DNA from 3 places in the Janthinobacterium sp. PSPC3-1 genome. Region 2 is predicted to be linked to each of the others. Evidence: predicted binding sites of a transcription regulator. Region 2 holds the regulator's gene; each other region holds the start of a gene.
What was found. The regulator FNR, encoded in region 2, switches genes on or off when oxygen is low (the NO sensors DNR and NnrR bind a similar motif). The targets are predictions, from matches to a motif close to TTGATNNNNATCAA.
Positions count from the first base shown of each region.

Region 1 (6,806 bases), on a different contig from region 2:
CCGCGGCCTGCGTCTTCTTGTGGCTTTCCGCCGTGCCGTCGCCCAGGCGCACGATCAGGTCACCGCTGCGGCGCAGGTGGTACGTCACTTCCTTGATCGACTTCTGCGCCACTTCGACGATGCGCGGGTCGCTCGCTTTCGTCAGCTCCAGCAGCTGGAAGTAATGCCAGGTGTCGAAGAAGAACTGGCGCATCATCGTGTCGGCGTAGTTGCCGTTCGGCTGTTCGACCAGCAGGCAGTTGCGGAAGTCGTGGGCGTCGCGCATGAAAGCGATATCGTCCTCGTCGCGGCCCGCGTTTTCCAGTTCGGCCGCATAGCTGAACCACAAGCGCGTCTGGCCCAGCAGGTCCAGCGCAACGTTGGTCAGCGCCATGTCTTCTTCCAGCGCCGGCCCCTTGCCGCACAGCTGCGACAGCTGCTGGCTGAGGATCAGGGCGTTGTCGCCCAGGCGCAGCAAATAAGTGACCTTGTCATCCATTGCGATCACTCCCATCACAGGTTCTTGACTTCTTCCGGCATCGGGAAGAAGGTGGGATGGCGATACACCTTGCTGTTCGACGGTTCGAACAGGGCGCCCTTGTCGCCGGGGCTGCTGGCGACGATATCGGCGGCGCGCACCACCCAGATGCTGACGCCTTCATTGCGGCGGGTGTACACGTCGCGCGCATGGTTGACCGCCATGGTGGCGTCGGAGGCGTGCAGGCTGCCCACATGCTTGTGCGCCAGGCCGTGCTGGCTGCGGATGAAAACTTCCCACAAAGGCCATTCTTTGCTCATGATGCTATCCCCTATTATCGTATTTGTATTCAGGCTGCCGCTTTGACTGCGGTCTGCTTGTCGGCGTAGGCCACCAGTGCATCGCGGAACCATGCGCCATCTTCATACGCTTTGACGCGCGTCTGCAGGCGTTCGCGGTTGCACGGGCCATTGCCCTTCAATACATTGTTGAACTCGGACCAGTCGATCTCGCCGAATTCATAGTGGCCGGTCTCGACGTTGAATTTCAGGTCGGGATCGGGCACGGTCAGGCCCAGGTATTCGATCTGCGGCACGGTCTGGTCGACCATGCGCTGGCGCAATTCGTCGTTCGAGAACAGCTTGATGCGCCATTGCGCCGATTGCGCGCTGTTGACGGAGGCCGCGTCGGACGGGCCGAACATCATCAGCGACGGCCACCACCAGCGGTTCAGGGCATCCTGCGCCATGGCTTTCTGTTCTGGCGTGCCCTTGCACAGCGACATCATGATGTCGTAGCCCTGGCGCGCATGGAACGATTCTTCCTTGCAGACACGGATCATGGCACGCGCATACGGCCCATACGAGCAGCGGCACAGCGGAATCTGGTTGATGATGGCCGAGCCGTCGACCAGCCAGCCGATGGCGCCCATGTCGGCCCACGACAGGGTCGGGTAGTTGAAGATGCTGGAATACTTGGCTTTGCCCGAATGCAAGGCGGCCAGCAGCTCGTCGCGCGACACGCCCAGCGTTTCCGCCGCGCTGTACAGGTACAGGCCGTGGCCCGCTTCGTCCTGGATCTTGGCCAGCAGGATCGACTTGCGTTTCAGGGTCGGCGCGCGCGTCACCCAATTGCCTTCTGGCAATTGACCGACGATTTCCGAGTGGGCGTGCTGCGAAATCTGGCGGATCAGGGTCTTGCGGTAAGCGTCCGGCATCCAGTCCTTGGCCTCGATCTTGATGCCTTCGTCGATGCGTGCCTGGAAAGCCTGCTCTTCCGTGCCCATGTCGTCGATGGAACGAACGTTCTTGAGGCCGGTTTCAACCATTTGTGCGTACATGATCTGTCTCCCAATGGGTGGCTTGCGCTACTGCGCAAAGCGATAAACGGATAATACGATACATAAATCGATTTGCATACACTTGATTTGAATCATTTGAAAATTCCGTATCTTATGTTTCTTTTACGGAGGTATCATATGGAAAATAGTGCATGCCGCAGCGCAGAGCGAAGTAAACTGCTGCCTTTATAGAAATGTCCTCTTACGGCCAGACCAGGAACACATGAACAACACCGCTTGCACCGCATGGATAGCCGATTTCCTCGCCACTGACCCGCCCCGTTCGAAGTCGCTGGTGATGACGATCTTTGGCGACGCCATCGTGCCGCGCGGCGGGTCGATCTGGTTGGGCAGCCTGATCGAGCTGCTGGCGCCGTTCGGCGTCAACGACCGCCTGCTGCGCACCAGCGTGTTCCGCCTGGCGCAGGAAGGCTGGCTCAGCTCGCAACGGGATGGCCGCCGTAGCGCCTATGCGATCCGGCCGGAGGCGCTGGCCCGTTTCGAGCGCGCCTACCGCCGCATCTACGCGCCGCTGGTCAAGCACTGGGATGGCAGCTGGACCCTGGTGATCGGCGCGGCCGGCAATATCAATGCCAGCGAGCGGGGCGCGCTGCGCAAGGAGCTGCTGTGGGCCGGCTATGGCCTGGTCGCGCCCGGCATCTTCGGCCACCCGGCCAGCAATGGCGATGCGCTGGAAGACATCCTGGTGCGCAACGAAGTACAGGGCAAGCTGTATGTCTGCCACAGTACGGAGTTGCCGGGTGTCAGCACGCGGCCCTTGCGCGAAATGGTGGCCGAATGCTGGGACTTGTCGGAAGTGATGGCCGGCTACGAAAAATTCATCGCCAGCTTCCAGCCGCTGCTGGCGGTGCTGCAGGCCCAGCCCGCGATCGATGCCGAGCAGGCTTTCGTGATCCGCTCGCTATTGACCCACGCGTATCGGCGGGTGCAGCTGCACGATCCGCAGTTGCCGGTCGAACTGCTGCCCGAGCCGTGGCCCGGCACGCAGGCCTATACGCTGGCGCGTGCACTGTACCGGCGCACCTATGCGGCGGCGGAACAGCATATCCTGGCCACCTTGCGGCGCGAGGACGAGCAGGCGGCTGATGTGGAGCCGTGGTTTTTTGAGCGCTTCGGCGGCCTGAACACCTGAGAAGAGCCAGGCCTTCAGCAAACGGCTATTGTTTTGCCACCACCTGCTTCGCCGGCCAGCAGATCCTGACCCAGCTTGTCGAGCGCATTGACCTGCAGCTGCATGGCGTCGAGGATGGCGTGGTTGAAGGTCAGTTCGGCCGGCGTGGTGTAGCCGGGAAAGCGCAGGATGCGCAGCAGTTCCTGCAAGGTCGTGCCCTTGCCCAGGTGCGCCAGCGCGTCGCTGAGGGCGCTGACCTTCTTTTCCAGCTCGCGTACATGTTTACCATTGTCGTCCATGATGTTCTCCCGGTTGTTGGAGCTTTCACGTTAGCAAAGCAGCCGCACTGGCGTTTGCGCCGGCACAAAGCCAGCGGCAAAACGGGTATCATCGCGCCATTGCACACGATGCAAACCCTAACTTGTTTTTACCAGGAACATTCATGACCATTAAAATCAGCCAGCAGTTCGACGCCGGCGCGATCGAGGTGCTGCGCGCCGACGATGCCCATTCGATCGAACTGAACATCCGCAAGGATTCCCACGCCGACATCACGCAATGGTTTTACTTCCGCCTGCAGGGCGCGCAAGGCGAGGCGTGCACGATCCGCTTCATGAACGCGGGAAAATCCGCCTATCCGGACGGCTGGAAAGACTACCAGGCCGTGGCCAGCTACGACCGCGAAACCTGGTTCCGCGTGCCGACCAGCTTTGACGGCGCCGTGATGACCATCGAACATACGCCGGAAGAAGAAAGCGTGTATTACGCCTATTTCGAGCCGTATCCATGGGACCGCCACCTGGCGCTGATCGACAGCGCGCAAGCGTCGCCACTGGTGCGTTTGATCGACCTGGGCAGCACGGTGGAAGGGCGCGACATGAACCTGCTGGTGGTCGGTGACGCCGATGCCGAGAAAAAAGTCTGGGTCATCGCGCGCCAGCATCCCGGTGAAACGATGGCCGAATGGTTTGTCGAAGGCATGCTCGAAGCGCTGCTGGACCAGGCCAACCCGTTTGCCCGCCAGTGCCTGCAGGACGCCGTGTTCTACGTGGTGCCGAACATGAATCCGGACGGTTCCGTGCACGGCAACCTGCGCACCAACGCGGCCGGCGCCAACCTGAACCGCGAATGGATGACGCCGACCATGGAACGCAGCCCGGAAGTGTTCCTGGTAAAACAGAAAATGCATGAAATCGGCTGCGACCTGTTCCTCGACGTGCATGGCGACGAAGGCCTGCCCTACGTGTTCGTGGCCGGCAGCGATGCGCTGGAAAATTTCACGTCAGCACAGAAGGCCGAGCAGGAGCGCTTTATCGCCGATTTCAAGGTGGCCAGTCCCGACTTCCAGGACGAGCACGGCTACGAAGACGGCCCGTTCACGCCCGAAGTGCTGACCATGGGTTCGCCCCATATCACGCACGCCTTTGGTTGCCTGTCGCTGACCCTGGAATTGCCGTTCAAGGACAATGCCAACGACCCCGACCAGCAAACCGGCTGGAGCGGTGCCCGCAGCGCCGCCCTGGGTGCGGCAGTACTGCAACCGATCCTCTCCAGCCTGCGCGCGTAAGCAAGCGCTACCCTTTGGCCACCTGGCGCAAGGCTGTCACCAGCTTGTCCAGGTGTGACTCGGGCGTAAAGATGGCTGGCGTGACGCGCAGGCACGCGCCGGACGCCAGGCCGTCGCGCGGCACGGCAAAGATGCCGTGCTGCTGCACCAGTTTTTTCGACAAGGCAAAATTGTCGGCCACGCTGGTTTTTCCCTTGATGCGAAATGACGCAATCGCGCTGCTCAGGCGCGGATCAGGCGAGGCCAGCACTTCGATGCCGGCGATGCCGCGCGCCGCTTCCACCCAGCGGTTGCGCAGCAGCCGCAGCCGCGCCTGCTTGTTGGCCACGCCTATCCGCGCGTGCAAGTCCAGCGCCGCCGGCAAGCTCAGGTAGGCCGCGAAATTGACCGTGCCCGTGTGCACGCGCGAGCGGATATCGTCGCCCATCTTTTCGCCCAGCCAGGGATCGATATCGGCCACCCTGCCCCGTTTGATGTAGGCGGCGCCCACGCCCACCGGCGCGCCTATCCACTTGTGCAGGTTGATGCCGACAAAGTCCGCCTGCAGGTCGGGGATCGTCATGTCCAGCTGGCCGAAGCCGTGCGCCGTATCGACGATCACATCGATGCCCCGTTCGCGCGCCATGCGGCTGATCTCGGCCACCGGCAAGACCATGCCATTGCGGTGATTCACGTGCGTGAGCAGTATCAGTTTGAGCTTCGGGTGGCGCGCCATCGCTTGCGCATACGCATCGATGACATTGTCGTGCGTAAATGGTTCCGGCATGGCGATCGCCACCACCTCGGCGCCGCGCCGCTGCTGCAGCCAGCGCGTGACGGTGATCATATTGTCGTAGTCGATATCGGCATGCAGCACCGTGTCGCCCGGTTGCAGGCGGTTGTAGCCGGCGATCAGGACCTGCAGCGCTTCCGTGGCGCCGCGCGTCAGCACGATCTCATCGACCGCCACGCCCAGCGCCCTGGCCGCCGCCGCGCGGGCCGCCTCGAAGTCGGCCGGAAAGCGCATGCGCGCATACCAGGCGTTGTCGCGGTTGACCATGGCCAGTTGCTGTTCGTAGTGGGCCAGCACCGGCCTGGCCATCGAACCCCAGAAAGCGTTATCGAGCTGCAGCACCGCATCGGTGCTGTCGTACTGGGCGGCCACCGCCTGCCAGTAGGCCTGGTTGCCGGCCAGGCTGTCCGGCGTGGCGCCGGCCGGCACCGGCGCCAGGGGGGGCGGCAAGGCCGCGGACGCGGCCGAGGCCGCCCCCACCGCCAGCGGCAGCGCCGCCGCCAGGGAACCGGCGCGCAGCAGCGCCCGGCGTTGTGGATTCATCTTCACCATCGCCCCTTAAAATTTCATTTTGTATTCGACATACAGGTTGCGGCCATCCGTATCATACGGCGCGTTGCGCGAATAAATCAGGCCACGGCTGGCCTGGAAGGTCGCTTCGTCGGGATATTTATCGAGCACATTATCGATGCCGGCGCGGATCGATTGCGTGTCCGTGATCTTGTAGCTGGCCGCCAGGTCGAGAAATTGCATGGCGCCAAAGCGCTGGAAGATATCGCCCGTGGTATTGCCGGTGTTATCGGTCCAGGCGCCGTAGTAGCGCACGCGGGCCAGCGTACTCCAGTTGCCCAGCTCATAATTGCCGCTGATGGTGGCTTTCTGGCGCGGCAAACGTTCTTCGAAGACCTGGCGCTGCGCCGGATTGGTGACCAGGGTGGAGTTGCCGCCATCGACCTTGGTGGTGTTGTAGTTGTAGGCCAGGGTCAGGTTCAGCTTGCCATTGCCGATACGGCTCAGATGGTTGCCGACGATATCGATGCCGCGCGTGGTGGTGTCGAAGTCGTTCGTGAAATAGCTGACCGAGGTGTAGCGCAGCGGATTGGCCACGCCAGCCGGCACGGCAAACGACGCGGACGTGCTGAAGCGGTCGCTGACCTTGATGTCATACACGTCGACCGAACCGGAAAAGCCGGCCGGCGTCTTCCAGGTAAACCCCAGCGACAGGTTTTTCGACTTTTCCGGTTTCAATGGCTGGGCGCCCAGCAGCACCGCCAGCGGGTCGTTGTTGGCCAGGCGGCCGCTGGTAAACAGCAGCAGGGTCTTGGTGTCGAGGCCCTGGTTGGTGCTGTTGGTATTCGACTGGCCCGGCGTCGGCGCGCGGAAACCGGTCGAGTACGAACCGCGCAAGGCCAGGCTGTCGCTCAGGGCATAACGGGCCGACAGCTTGCCGTTGACGGTGCTGCCGAACTCGGAGAAATGTTCATAGCGGGCCGCGCCGCCCAGGCTCAGCGCCTTGCTCACTGGCACTTCCACGTCGAG
Region 1 covers NZ_JAFCTQ010000014.1:121,182-127,987, forward strand. The annotation lists gene paaC (1,2-phenylacetyl-CoA epoxidase subunit PaaC) at 1-478, opposite strand, end outside; gene paaB (1,2-phenylacetyl-CoA epoxidase subunit PaaB) at 493-777, opposite strand; gene paaA (1,2-phenylacetyl-CoA epoxidase subunit PaaA) at 807-1,796, opposite strand; gene paaX (phenylacetic acid degradation operon negative regulatory protein PaaX) at 2,020-2,949, shown strand; gene ACP7B7_RS16565 (hypothetical protein) at 2,964-3,227, opposite strand; gene ACP7B7_RS16570 (M14 family metallopeptidase) at 3,371-4,495, shown strand; gene ACP7B7_RS16575 (aminotransferase class V-fold PLP-dependent enzyme) at 4,503-5,810, opposite strand; gene ACP7B7_RS16580 (TonB-dependent receptor plug domain-containing protein) at 5,826-6,806, opposite strand, start outside.
Region 1: paaA (1,2-phenylacetyl-CoA epoxidase subunit PaaA) is a predicted target of FNR. The motif match lies at 1,879-1,892, and genes of this name have one in related genera.

Region 2 (6,806 bases):
ACCTTCTGGGGCTGGCAAGCGGTGATCCTGTGCGCGGTCGTCAGCTTGCCGATGGGCCTGACGCGCGGCAAGGAATACGCCGAGCTGGAATGGCCGATCTCGATCCTGATCGCCGTCGTCTGGATCGCCTACGCGATCGTCTTCTTCGGCACCCTTATCAAGCGCAAGGTCAAGCATATCTACGTGGCCAACTGGTTCTTCGGCGCCTACATTCTGGCCGTGACGATTTTGCACGTGGTCAATGGCGCCGTCATGCCGGCCTCGTTCACCAAATCCTACTCGGCCTATGCCGGCGTGCAGGACGCCATGATTCAATGGTGGTACGGCCATAACGCGGTGGGCTTCATCCTGACCGCCGGCTATCTGGGCATGGTCTACTACTTCATCCCGAAACAGGCCGAGCGCCCGGTCTATTCCTACCGTTTGTCGATCGTCCACTTCTGGGCGCTGATCTTCACCTACATGTGGGCCGGCCCGCATCACCTGCACTACACGGCTTTGCCGGACTGGACCCAATCGATCGGCATGGTGTTTTCCCTGGTGCTGCTGGCGCCAAGCTGGGGCGGCATGATCAACGGCATCATGACCCTGTCGGGCGCCTGGCACAAGCTGCGCACCGATCCGATCCTGAAATTCATGATCGTCTCGCTGTCGTTCTACGGCATCGCCACCTTCGAAGGCCCGATGATGTCGATCAAGACCATCAACTCGCTGTCGCACTACACCGACTGGACCGTGGCCCACGTGCATGCGGGTGCTTTGGGCTGGGTCGGTTTCATCACCATGGGCTCGATCTACTACATCCTGCCGCGCGTGGCCGGCCAGACCAGGATGTACAGCACGCGCCTGGTCGACGTGCACTTCTGGGTCGCCACCATCGGTATCGTGCTGTATATCGCCGCCATGTGGATCGCCGGCGTGATGCAGGGCCTGATGTGGCGCGCGGTCAACCCGGACGGCACCCTGACCTACACCTTCGTCGAAGGCGTGAAAGCGACCTACCCGTACTACGTGGTGCGCGTCGGCGGTGGCCTGCTGTACCTGGCTGGCATGTGCGTGATGGGCTACAACACCTACATGACCTTGCGCGGCACCAAGTTGCCGGTCGCACGCATCCCGGAACTGAACGCGGCGCACGCCTGATAGGAGCGAAAGCAAATGAAATTCTCACATGCATGGATTGAAAAAAACCCCTGGCTGCTGATCGGCCTGGTCACCCTGGTGATCAGCGTCGGCGGCGCCGTTGAAATCGTGCCCCTGTTCTTCCAGAAGAGCACCACCGAGCCGATCGCCGGCCTGAAACCGTACTCGCCGCTGCGCCTGGCGGGGCGCGACATTTATGTGCGCGAAGGCTGCTACAACTGCCACTCGCAGATGATCCGTCCGCTGCGCGCCGAAACCGAACGCTATGGCCATTATTCGGTGGCCGGCGAGTTCGTCTACGACCGTCCGTTCCAGTGGGGTTCCAAGCGTACCGGGCCCGACCTGGCCAGGGTCGGCGCGCGCTACAGCGACGAATGGCACCGCACCCACCTGAACAATCCGCGCGACGTGGTGCCGGAATCGAACATGCCGTCCTACCCATGGCTGGCGAAGACCAAGCTGGCGCCGGAAGACATCGTGCCGAAGATGCGCGCCCTGAAACGCCTGGGCCAGCCGTACAGCGAGGAAGAGATCGCCGCCGGCCCGGAACAGCTGAAGGACAAAACGGAAGAAGACGCCTTGGTGGCCTACCTGCAAGGCCTGGGCACATTAATCAAAACGAGGAATTAGCATGGCAATCGAGAATCTGTTCGACAGCGCCAGCAGCGTCATGACGGTGGTTTCCTTTACGACGTTCCTGGCCATCCTGTGGTGGACATTCAGCCGCAGCAACAAGGACTTCGACGCGGCGGCCAACCTGCCGTTCGCCGATGAAGCGCTGGACTATCCGACCAACGCCGGAGCGGCAAAAGAGGAGCGCGGCCATGTCTGACTTTACCAGTGGTTTCTGGAATATTTACATTGTCGTGCTGTCCCTGCTGGGCATCATCGGCTGCGGCGTGCTGCTGTACTCGCAGTCGAAAGTGACGATACTGCCGGGCGCACCGGCCGACGGTACCACCGGCCACGTGTGGGACGAAGACCTGAAGGAACTCAATACGCCGATGCCGCGCTGGTGGATGTGGCTGTTCTACATCACCATCGTGTTCGCGCTGGCGTATCTGTTCCTGTACCCGGGCCTGGGTACCTATGCCGGCAAGCTGGGCTGGAAATCGTCGGGCCAGTACGAGCAGGAACTGAAAAAGGCGGAAGCCGACTACGGCCCCCTGTTCGACAAGTACCTGAAGCAGGATCTGAAAACCGTGGCCGCCGATCCGCAGGCGAACGCCATCGGCCAGCGTTTGTTCCTGACCTACTGCGCGCAGTGCCACGGTTCGGACGCGCGCGGCAACAAGGGTTTTCCGAACCTGACCGACAAGGACTGGCTGTATGGCGGCGATCCCGACATCATCAAGACCACCATCATGCACGGCCGTAACGGCATCATGATCCCGATGGGCGCCGCCCTCGGTTCGGAGCAGGATATCGAGAACGTGGCCCATTACGTGCTGAGCCTGTCGGGCTCGACCTCGGACCCGGTCAAATCGGTGCTGGGCAAATCGAAATTCGGCGCCTGCATGGCTTGCCATGGCGCCGATGCCAAGGGTAACCAGCAGCTCGGTGCACCGAACCTGACCGACAAGATCTGGCTGTATGGCGGCAGCGCCGACACCATCATGGAAACCATCCGCAAGGGCCGCAACAACACCATGCCCGCCTTCGGTGACTTCCTTGGCGAGTCGAAAGTACATGTGCTGTCGGCGTATATCTGGAGCCTCTCCAACCCTCAGCCTGCGGTTCCTGTGAAGTAATGTAATGGAACCCCAAGTCATCAAGATGTATGCGGCCCGCGAGCAGATCTACCCTCGCGAGGCCAAAGGACGCTATGCAACATGGCGCTGGGTGTGCGTCTGGCTCACCCAGCTGGCGTTCTACGGCTTGCCGTGGCTCAACTGGAACGGCAGGCAAGCCCTGCTGTTCGACTTGACCACGCGCAAGTTCTACATTTTCGGCGTGGTGCTGTGGCCGCAGGATTTCATCTATCTGGCGGCCCTGCTGATCATCGCGGCGTATTTGCTGTTCCTGGTCACGGCGATTGCCGGGCGGGTCTGGTGCGGCTTTTCCTGCCCGCAAACGGTGTATACCGAAATCTTCCTGTGGGTCGAACGCAAGATCGAAGGCACGCGCAGCGCGCGCATGGCGCTCGACCGCCAGGGCCCCTCCGTGCGCAAGACCGGCAAGAAGGTCGCCAAGCACCTGGCGTGGGGCGCGATCGCCCTGTGGACCGGCTTTACCTTTGTCGGCTACTTCACGCCGATCCAGGACCTGGTGCAGGAAGTGCGCACCTTTAACTTCGGCCCGTGGGAATGGTTCTGGATTCTGTTCTACAGCCTGGCCACCTACGGCAACGCGGGCTGGCTGCGCGAACAGGTGTGCAAATACATGTGCCCGTATGCGCGCTTCCAGAGCGCCATGTTCGATCAGGACACCCTGATCATCACCTACGATGACAAACGCGGCGAGCCGCGCGGTGCACTGAACAAGAAGGCGGCCAAGGAGGGGACGGAAAAAGCGCTGGGCGACTGCATCGACTGCACCCTGTGCGTGCAGGTGTGTCCGACCGGCATCGATATCCGCAACGGCCTGCAATATGAATGCATCGGCTGCGCCGCCTGCGTCGACGCCTGCAACAGCGTGATGGACAAGGTCGAGCGGCCGCGCGGGCTGATCCGCTACAGCACCGACCATGCGATGGAAAACAACTTCAGCTCGAAGCAGATCCGCCGGCGCGCCATGCGCCCGCGCGTGCTGATCTACACCTCGATCCTGGGGCTGATCATCATCGCCGTCTGTACCTCGCTGTTCCTGCGCACGCCCCTGAAAATGGACGTCATCCGCGACCGGGGTTCGATGGGCCGCGAAGTCGAAGACGGCATGATCGAAAACGTGTATCGCCTGCAGATCATGAACACCTCGGAAGAGCAGCAGCACTTCAGGATCGGCGTGTCCGGCTTGCCAGGCTTGAGCCTGGTCACGCGCGAGGAAGTGACCCTGCAGCCGACCGAAACGCTGGGCTGGCCGGTGCGTTTGCGCGTGCCGCACGGCGTCGGCGAGAAGGGCTCGAACAAGATCCATATCGAGCTGCAGTCGCTCGACGATCCGTCCTTGCATGTGCGCGAAAGCGCGGTATTCATCGTGCCGCGTTAAACCAAGAAGCGGCGCCTGGCCTTGCCTGGCGCCGTGTTGAATCAGGAGAAACACCCATGTCCAAGACCGCCAAACTGCAAGCTCCCGTCGATCCCTGGTACAAGCACCGCTGGCCTTGGCTGCTGATGATCGGCCCCGGCCTGTCGGTCGTCGTCGGCAGCTTCATGGGGTACATCGCGTTTACGCAACCCGATGCGCTGGTGGTGGGCGACTACTACAAGAAAGGCAAGGCGATCAACCAGGACTTGCGCCGCGACACCGTCGCCAGCGACCTGGCGATGGATACCAGCCTGGCCTACGACGTGGCGCAATCGCGCATCACCGGTTCCGTGCACAGTTTCGGCAAGGCCTACCAACAGCCTTTGCTGCTGCACCTGGCGCACGCCACCTTGCCGGAAAAAGATATCCGGCTGATGGTGCAGCCCGATGCGGACGGCAATTTTTCGGTATCGCTGCCGATGCTCGAACGCAGCCGCTGGCAGGTGCTGGTGGAAGACCAGCAGCGCGTGTGGCGCCTGTCGGGCATCTGGACCTGGCCGGCCCAGCGCGACATCACCATCCAGGCCGACAAGGAACTGTAATTATTTGCAGACGTCGGTGCCGGCCGTAATCGCCTTGAGTTTGGCCGGCTGCAGGATTTCAATCTCGCGGTTCGACACGCGCAGCCAGCCTTCCTTCTTGAATTTCGACAGCAAACGGCTGATGCTTTCGATCGTCAGGCCCAGGTAGTTGCCAATTTCCTCGCGCGACATGCGCAGCTGGAAATTGCTGCCCGAATAGCCGCGCGCTTCATAGCGCGATGCCAGGTTGACGATAAAGGCGGCAAAGCGCTGCGTCGCCTGCATATTGCCCAGCAATAGCATCACGCTTTGCTCGCGCGTGATTTCCTGGCTCATCATGCGGTGGAAATGGCGCAGCAGGGTCGGCATATTGCCCAGCAATTGTTCCAGGCTGGAAAATGGAATTTCACACACTTCGCTGTCTTCCAGCGCCACCGCATTGCAATGATGGCGATCGGCGCTGATGGCGTCCATGCCCAGCAGTTCGCCGGCCATCTGGAAACCGGTCACCTGTTCTTCGCCACCCTGGTTGATCTGGTAGGTCTTGAAATGACCGAGGCGGATCGCATACAGGTTCTGGAACGCGTCGCCGATACGGAACAGCGAGGCGCCGCGCACCACCTTGCGGCGCCGGCCGATAATCTGGTCGAGACGGTCCATGTCACCCACATCGAGTCCCATGGGCAGACACAACTGGTGCATGCTGCACGTCGCGCAACGCGCACGCAACACTTCCACGTTCACGGTGGGCAGGGTTGGCGTCAAGAGCTCTGGTGTCATGGTGAGTACCTTTTATAAAATACAACAACAAGTTTACTGTATATGCAGAGGTAGTGTGCCAATTTCGGCGAAATACGCCGAATAAACGACTTTCGTCATTTATTTTCATGGCAACCCCGCCACAAGCACACGCTTGCCAAGTTGATGTATTGATAGGAGAATTCCTCATAGCATCTCTCGCAGCGCGCTTGTGCCGCTTGCCCGTTTGCCAAGGATAAGGAAATGATGAAGCCTCTGGGCATTAAAGCAAAAGTCGCGCTGGCCACCAGCCTGACCTCGATCGCCATGATCGCCCTGGTGACCCTGGTGCAAGTGCAGCGCATGCGCGACGATTTCACCAAGGTACTATTAAGCCAGCAGACGGCGATGATCGACCGCACCGCCGAGGAACTCGACGACAAGCTCGGCATGCTGCTCGACGTGATCAGCGAAACGGCGCGCCGCCAGCCGGCCGCGCTGATGGCGCAGCCGGCCCAGTTGCGCCAGTACTATGAGCAGCGCGCCATGCTGGCCCTGTTCGACGACGTGCTGGTGCTCGATGCGCGCGGCAAGGTGATCAGCGACGTGCCCGAAGTACCGGGCCGCAGCGGCGTCGAGGTGGGCGACCGCGACTATTTCCGCACCGTCATGCGCACGCGCCAGCCGATGATCACCGAACCCTTGCTGGGCAAGAAAAGCGGGATGCCGATCGTGCAGATGGTCGCGCCGGTGCTGGGCGCCAACGGTGAAGTGGCCGGCATCGTGATCGGCGTGCTGCGCCTGTACAAGGACAACCTGCTGGGCGACCTGCGCACGACCAAGGTCGGCAAGAACGGCTATTACTTCATCCTCACGCAAGGCAAGGTGCCGCTGTACGTGCTGCATCCCGATCCTGCCAAGCTGCTGCAGCCGCGCGCAGCCAACGCCAATCCGGCCACCAGCGAGCTGATCGCGCGCGGCGGCGAAGGCAGCATGGTCAGCACCAACAGCCGTGGCATCAATGCTGTCAACAGCTTCAAGCATTTGAAATCGGTGAACTGGCTGCTGGCGGCCTCGCTGCCCATCGATGACGCCTTCGAGCCCTTCGATGGCGTGCTGTACCGGCTGGTGCTGTGGAGCGCCTGCGCCTCGCTGCTGGCAGCGCTGGTATTGGGCTGGGTCACGGTGCGGCTGCTGTCGCCGCTGGTGCGCCTGCGC
Region 2 covers NZ_JAFCTQ010000031.1:60,630-67,435, forward strand. The annotation lists gene ccoN (cytochrome-c oxidase, cbb3-type subunit I) at 1-1,143, shown strand, start outside; gene ccoO (cytochrome-c oxidase, cbb3-type subunit II) at 1,159-1,773, shown strand; gene ACP7B7_RS24575 (cbb3-type cytochrome oxidase subunit 3) at 1,775-1,975, shown strand; gene ccoP (cytochrome-c oxidase, cbb3-type subunit III) at 1,968-2,894, shown strand; gene ccoG (cytochrome c oxidase accessory protein CcoG) at 2,899-4,290, shown strand; gene ACP7B7_RS24590 (FixH family protein) at 4,347-4,871, shown strand; gene fnr (fumarate/nitrate reduction transcriptional regulator Fnr) at 4,872-5,630, opposite strand; gene ACP7B7_RS24600 (response regulator) at 5,853-6,806, shown strand, end outside.

Region 3 (6,806 bases), on a different contig from region 2:
GCATCGCAGGTGGGGCAAAACTCGTGTTTTCCGGCCAAGTAGCCGTGGCGCGGACAGATCGAAAAGGTGGGCGTGACGGTGATATACGGCAGAGAAAAGCGGCTCAATGCACGCTTGACCAGTTCGCGGCAGGCGTTGGCGTCCGATAGCGCTTCCGTCATGTACAGGTGCAGCACGGTGCCGCCCGTGTATTTGCGCTGCAGCGCGTCCTGCAATTCCAGCGCCTCGAACGGATCTTCGGTATGGCCGACCGGCAGCTGCGAGGAATTCGTGTAGTAGGGGTTGTCCACCGTGCCGGCCTGCAGGATGGCCGGATAGCGCTTGCGGTCTTCGCGCGCGAAGCGGTAGGTCGTGCCTTCGGCCGGCGTCGCCTCCAGGTTGTACATATGGCCCGTCTGCTCCTGGAACGCGATCATGCGTGCACGCACATGGTCGAGCAGGCGGATCGCCAGCGCATGACCCTCCTTGCTGGTGATGTCGTATTCGTTGCCGCTGAAATTGCGGATCATCTCGTTGATGCCATTCACGCCCAGGGTGGAAAAGTGATTGCGCAGGGTGCCCAGATAGCGTTTCGTGTACGGGAACAGGCCTTGCTGCATCAGGTCCTCGATGGTGGCGCGCTTGATTTCCAGGCTGGTCTTGCCCAGCTCCAGCAGGCGGTCCAGGTCGGCCAGCAAGGCCGCTTCGTCGCCGCGCCACAGATAGCCCAGGCGCGCGCAGTTGATGGTCACCACGCCCAGCGACCCTGTCTGCTCGGCCGAACCGAACAGGCCATTGCCGCGCTTGAGCAGCTCGCGCAGGTCCAGCTGCAGCCGACAGCACATGGAACGGATCATGTTCGGTTTCAGTTCCGAATTGATGAAATTCTGGAAGTAGGGCAGGCCATAGCGCGCCGTCATCTCGAACAGGCGTTCGGCGTTCTCGCTGTGCCAGTCGAAATCCTCGGTGATGTTGTAGGTCGGGATCGGGAAGGTGAACACGCGGCCCTTGGCGTCGCCTGCCATCATGATCTCGATATACGCGCGGTTGATCATGTCCATTTCAAGCTGCAGCTCGCCGTAGGAAAACGGCATTTCGACGCCGGCGACCACCGGTATCTGCTCGCGCAAATCTTCCGGGCAGACCCAGTCGAAGGTCAGGTTGGTGAACGGCGTTTGCGTGCCCCAGCGCGACGGCACGTTGAGGTTGTAGATCAGCTCCTGCATATACTGCAGCACGTCGGCATAGGCCAGGCCATCCTTGCGGATGAATGGCGCCATATAGGTGTCGAAGGAGCTGAAGGCCTGTGCCCCCGCCCACTCGTTCTGCAGGGTGCCGAGAAAATTGACGATCTGGCCGATGGCCGACGACATGTGTTTCGGCGGGCTCGACTCGACCTTGCCCGGCACGCCGTTCAGGCCTTCATGCAGCAGGGTGCGCAGCGACCAGCCGGCGCAGTAACCGGCCAGCATGTCGAGGTCGTGGATATGCAGCGCCGCCTCGCGGTGGGCCGCGCCCACTTCCGGCGGATAGACCTGGTCGAGCCAGTAGTTGGCGATCACCTTGCCCGACACATTGAGTATCAGGCCGCCCAGCGAATAGCCCTGGTTGGCGTTGGCGTTGACCCGCCAGTCGCGCCGTTCCAGGTACTCGTTGATGGATGCGGCGACGTCGACCTGGCCGTGTTTTTTCGACGCTGTGACGGGTAGTGCGCTAGCTGACATGAAACCTCCAATAACCACAACATGCGGTGTTTTATTGAAGGTTATCGACTAAATGTAGTGCCGTCAAAGGGCGCGTGCAAGCGATTGGCGGAACCTTGATCCAGGTGAAAATCGCGCAGCCATCACTTTTTGTCCCACCGCGTTTCGCGCAGGATCATGTACGTGGTGCCGAAGAATGCGCCGCCGCAGGCGACGATGCTGATGACGGAGGCGGGCAGCACATGGATCCAGATTTCGGCCGGCGAAAAGGTGCTCCAGCTGGCCACGCGGATATCAAACGTGATGTAGTTGGCCAGCAGCCAGTACGCGGCCAGGATGGCGGTGCAGATGGCGCTCTGGCGCAGCAGCGGCACCTGGCGGCGCGCAAACACGGCCAGCAGGAACAGCAGCACCACGCCCGGATACACGCCCAGAATCTCGGGCGAAAACATGTGCGTGCTGTTGATGTCATGGCCTTCGACGGGCGACGCCCATTGCACTTGCAGCGCGGTCAGGAACAGGGTCAGGAGCAGTATCAGCAGGGGTTTGCGGGTCATGGCGATGGCTGGAATGAATAGGAGTTAGGCACGATGGCAGTGCCGCATTCTACAGCGCAAGGAGGGGTGCCGATGCATGCATTCCTTCACCTGCGTCAAGGACTCCCCACATGGCGCGGGGCTATAGTCTCGACCCTGAGCCGATACAGAAAGTCCCCATCATGAAGCTTGAACATTCCACCGCCCAGCGCGTGGCCGGACCGCTGGAACTGGTCTGCCCGGCCGGCAGCCTGCCGGCCCTGAAAGCGGCGGTCGACAATGGCGCCGACACCGTCTACCTCGGCTTTCGCGACGCCACCAATGCGCGCAATTTCGCCGGTCTCAATTTCGACGAAAAGGCGATTGCCGAAGGCGTGCACTACGCCCACCAGCACGGCCGCAAGGTGCTGCTGGCGCTGAATACCTATCCGCAGCCGCACAACTGGATGGTCTGGCGCAGCGCCATCGACCGCGCGGCGGACGCAGGCCTGAACGCCATTATCGTTGCCGATCCGGGGCTGATGGCGTACGCGTCGCAGCATCATCCGCAGCTGCGGCTGCACCTGTCGGTGCAGGGCTCGGCCACCAACTACGAAGCGATCAATTTTTATCACGAACACTTCGGCGTCTCGCGCGCCGTGCTGCCGCGCGTGCTGTCGATGACGCAGGTGGAACAGCTGATCGCCAAGACGCCGGTCGAGATCGAAGTATTCGGTTTCGGCAGCCTGTGCGTGATGGTCGAAGGGCGCTGCGCGCTGTCGTCGTATGCGACCGGCGAAGCGCCCAATACCCACGGCGTGTGTTCTCCCGCCAAGGCCGTGCGCTGGGTGGAAACCGCAGGCGGCCTGGAGTCGCGCCTGAACGGCGTGCTGATCGACCGTTACGCCCCCGGCGAAAACGCCAGCTATCCGACCCTGTGCAAGGGCCGTTTCGACGTCGACGGCGAACAGTATTACGCCATCGAGGAACCGGCCAGCCTGAACACGCTGGCGCTGCTGCCGCAGCTGATCGCCATGGGCGTCAAGGCGGTCAAAATCGAAGGCCGCCAGCGCAGCCCCGCCTATGTGGCGCAGGTGACGCGCGTCTGGCGCGACGCGATTGACGCGTGCCGGGAAGGGCAGCAGCGCTACGCCGTCAAGCCGGGCTGGATGGCGGCGATGGACAAGCTGGCCGAGGGCCAGCAGCACACTTTGGGCGCCTATCACCGCTCCTGGAAATAAGAAAACCTGCTGCGCGACCCGGGGCGCGGCCTGCGATGCTCACTGTGCTCAAGCACAGCTGCGCTTCTCGGCCACGCCGCGAGCCGCTCGCTACGGTTGTGTAACTATAAAATGAAGGAACAGGTATGCTAAAACTGTCACTGGGACCGCTGCTCTATTATTGGCCGCGCGCCACCGTCTTCGAGTTCTACCAGCAGGTCGCCGACACCGCCGTCGATATCGTCTACCTGGGCGAGACGGTCTGTTCGCGCCGCCATGAACTGCGCCTCTCGGACTGGCTCGATATCGCCGACCTGCTGGCAGCCGCCGGCAAGGAAGTGGTGCTGTCGACCCAGGCCCTGATCGAATCCGGCGCCGAGCTGGCTACCCTGCGCCGCATCGCCGGCAATGGACGCTATGCGGTCGAGGCGAACGACTTCGGCGCCGTGCACTGCCTGGAAAAGGGTCAACCCTTCGTCGCCGGCCCCCACCTGAACCTGTTCAACGGCCCCAGCCTGCAACTGCTGGCCGGCCTCGGCGCGCGGCGCTGGGTGATGCCGCTGGAAATGAGCCAGGATGCATTGGCCGAACTGCAGCGCCAGGCGCCGGACGGCATCGAGACCGAAGTGTTTTCGTATGGCCGCATGCCGCTGGCGTTTTCCGCGCGCTGCTTCACGGCGCGCAACCGCAACCTGCCCAAAGACGACTGCCAGTACAGCTGCCTGCAGGAGCCCGACGGCCTGTTGCTGCGCACGCGCGATGCGCAGCCCTTCCTGGTCCTGAACGGCACGCAGACGCAGTCGGCGCTGGTGTATAACCTGGTGCGCGAACTGGGTGCGATGGCCGCGCTGGGCGTGGGCGTGGCCCGCCTCAGCCCGCAGGAACACCATACGGTGGAAGTGATCGCCATCTTCAACCAGGCCCGGCGTGGCCTGCTTTCCGCCGGCGACGCGCAGGCGCAACTGGCGGCCTGCCATGCGGCCGGTACATGCGACGGCTACTGGCATGGCCAGCCGGGCATGCACAGCCAGGCGCATGCGCTTCACGAAGCGCTCCATTGAACCTCACGGGAATCACATGCTGAACACGATAGAAACACTGCCGCCATTCCGGCTGCCGGTGCCCTTGGCCGCGCTGCTGGCCAGGCTGCCGCCATACCCCGCTTCCTGGGCCTTCGTGCAGGGCCTGAACCGCCTGCTGGCGCCGCAATTGCCCGGCGATGTGTGCGCGCTGTTACAAGGACGCAGTCTGCGCCTGCGCGTGCTCGACGCCGGTGTGGCGGTGGATTTTTGCTGGCAGGGAGGGCAGTTCGCGCCGGCCCGCCATGGCCAGGCGCCCGACCTGACCATCGGCGCCAGCGCGCATGATTTGCTGCTGCTGGCGCGGCGCCAGGAAGACCCGGACACCCTGTTCTTCAGCCGCCGCCTGTTGCTCGAAGGCGATACGGAGCTGGGCCTGCTGTTCAAGAACACGCTCGATGCGCTGGAATTGCCACCGTTCGACATGCAGTCGCTGCATCCGCGCCGCGTGCTGGCGCAGCTGTGCGGGAAGGTAGAAAAAACTTAGCTGCGGTGGCAGTGGCCGCAGGCGCCGGTGCAGGGAATCGGTGCCTGCGCCTGTGCCATCTCGCCGATAAAGCCGGCGCCGTTGACGGCATCGATCACGGCGGCCAGCAGGCCCTCCTGCGCGGCCACCGTTTCGTCGAACTGTACCGTGGCGTCATTGCGCGCCAGCGATACGCACACCGTTTCGACTCCCTTGATATTTTCCAGTACTTCCGTCAGTGCGTCGGCGCAGCCCTCATGGTCCATGCCGGTAATTGTCAATCGCGCTGTTTGCATCGCTTCCCTCTTGCTTTTCAGATAAAAAAACAGCGTAGGCGAGGGCGCCATGCTCCGTCCAGAGCAGCGCGCCCGGTTTGTTTGCTTTTTCACGATTCCTTGATCTGCATCCAATCAGCGCTGCTTTGTGACGCCTCTGCCACCCGGTTCAACCGTGCAGGCTGGCGTGGACATCCTTGCCTATAATTGCTATTGTGAAAGTAAAAACATGGCCATCCCGTGCTTTCGCTTTTTTATGGACAGGACACCACATGGGCCCCACCGCTGTATTTTTATTAACCGCCAGTGCCATGGCGCTGGCGCTCCCCGCGCAGGCACAGCATGTCAGCTTTGACGAAGCGCTGCGGCAGGCGGCCGGCGCTTCGGGCGCCGTGCAGGGCGCCTCGCTGGACGTGCGCGCCAAGACCCTGAAAGCGCAGGCCCTGTCGAATATCGACGGCCCCTCGCTGGACCTGACGGCCTTTCGCGGCCGGCTGTCGACCGACCTGAGTCTCGATACCCGCCGCCTCTCCGGCGTGGCGGGCGGCATCGGCGCGGCGCTGCCGAACTTGCCTATACCGGAAATCCCGAACTCGCTGGACCGCGAAGTGGTGACCAATCTCACTTCGTTCGGCCTGGTCGGCATGTGGCCGATCTACACGGCGGGGCGCCTCGACGCCGTCAAGGGCGTGGCGGCCGGCATGGCGCAGGAGGCCGATGCCGAGCGGGTCGAAGCCGAGGAAAAACTCACTACCCAGGTGGCGCAGCGCTATTTCCAGCTGCTGCTGGCGCAACGGGTGGTGGCCGTGCGCGCCGAAGTGACGGCGGGCGTGACAGAACACCAGCGCGACGCGGCCAGGCTGGAAAAGGGCGGCCTGATCTCGCGCGCCGAACGCCTGCGCGCCGACGTGGCGCTCGACGGTGCGCGCAGCGAGGAAGCGCAGGCGCGCAGCGACGCGGAAATCGCGCAAGTGGCGCTGGACCGGCTGCTGAACACGGGCGCCCAGGTGCGCCCCGCCACGCCGCTGTTCGTCAACTCGCTGCCGGTGGGCAGCCTGCAATCGTTCATCGACACCGGCATGCGCGAGAACGCGGCCTGGAAAAAGATCGCCAGCAAACGCTTTCAATCGGAACAGGCGCTGCGCCTGCACGGCAAGGAGTACAGCCCCACCGTGTTCGCCGTCGGTAACTACAATCTGAACCGGGGCGGCGAACGGGTGGTGCGCTCGAACTGGGCGGTCGGCGTGGTGGTCTCGGTCCCGCTGGTACATCGCATCAATACGGGCAAGCTGATCGAAGCGGCAAAACTGGACCAGGAGCGGGTGGAAGTGACGGCGCGCCAGGCCGGACGCGATATTCCCACCCTGATCGAAAAGAACTGGCGCACGGTGGAAAACGCGCGCATCCAGTTCCTCGCCACCACGTCTTCAGTGGAGCTGGCCCGTGAAAATATCCGCCTGCAGACGGTCGCCTTCCAGCAGGGGCAGGTGACGTCGCTGGAAGTAGTCGATGCGCGCCTGAACCTGGCGAAGATCGAAACCCAGCGCGCACAGACCGCCTACAACTATG
Region 3 covers NZ_JAFCTQ010000004.1:210,811-217,616, forward strand. The annotation lists gene ACP7B7_RS07115 (ribonucleoside triphosphate reductase) at 1-1,703, opposite strand, end outside; gene ACP7B7_RS07120 (hypothetical protein) at 1,826-2,239, opposite strand; gene ubiU (ubiquinone anaerobic biosynthesis protein UbiU) at 2,401-3,438, shown strand; gene ACP7B7_RS07130 (U32 family peptidase) at 3,564-4,478, shown strand; gene ubiT (ubiquinone anaerobic biosynthesis accessory factor UbiT) at 4,495-4,983, shown strand; gene ACP7B7_RS07140 (heavy-metal-associated domain-containing protein) at 4,980-5,309, opposite strand; gene ACP7B7_RS07145 (TolC family protein) at 5,510-6,806, shown strand, end outside.
Region 3: ubiU (ubiquinone anaerobic biosynthesis protein UbiU) is a predicted target of FNR. The motif match lies at 2,325-2,338, and genes of this name have one in related genera.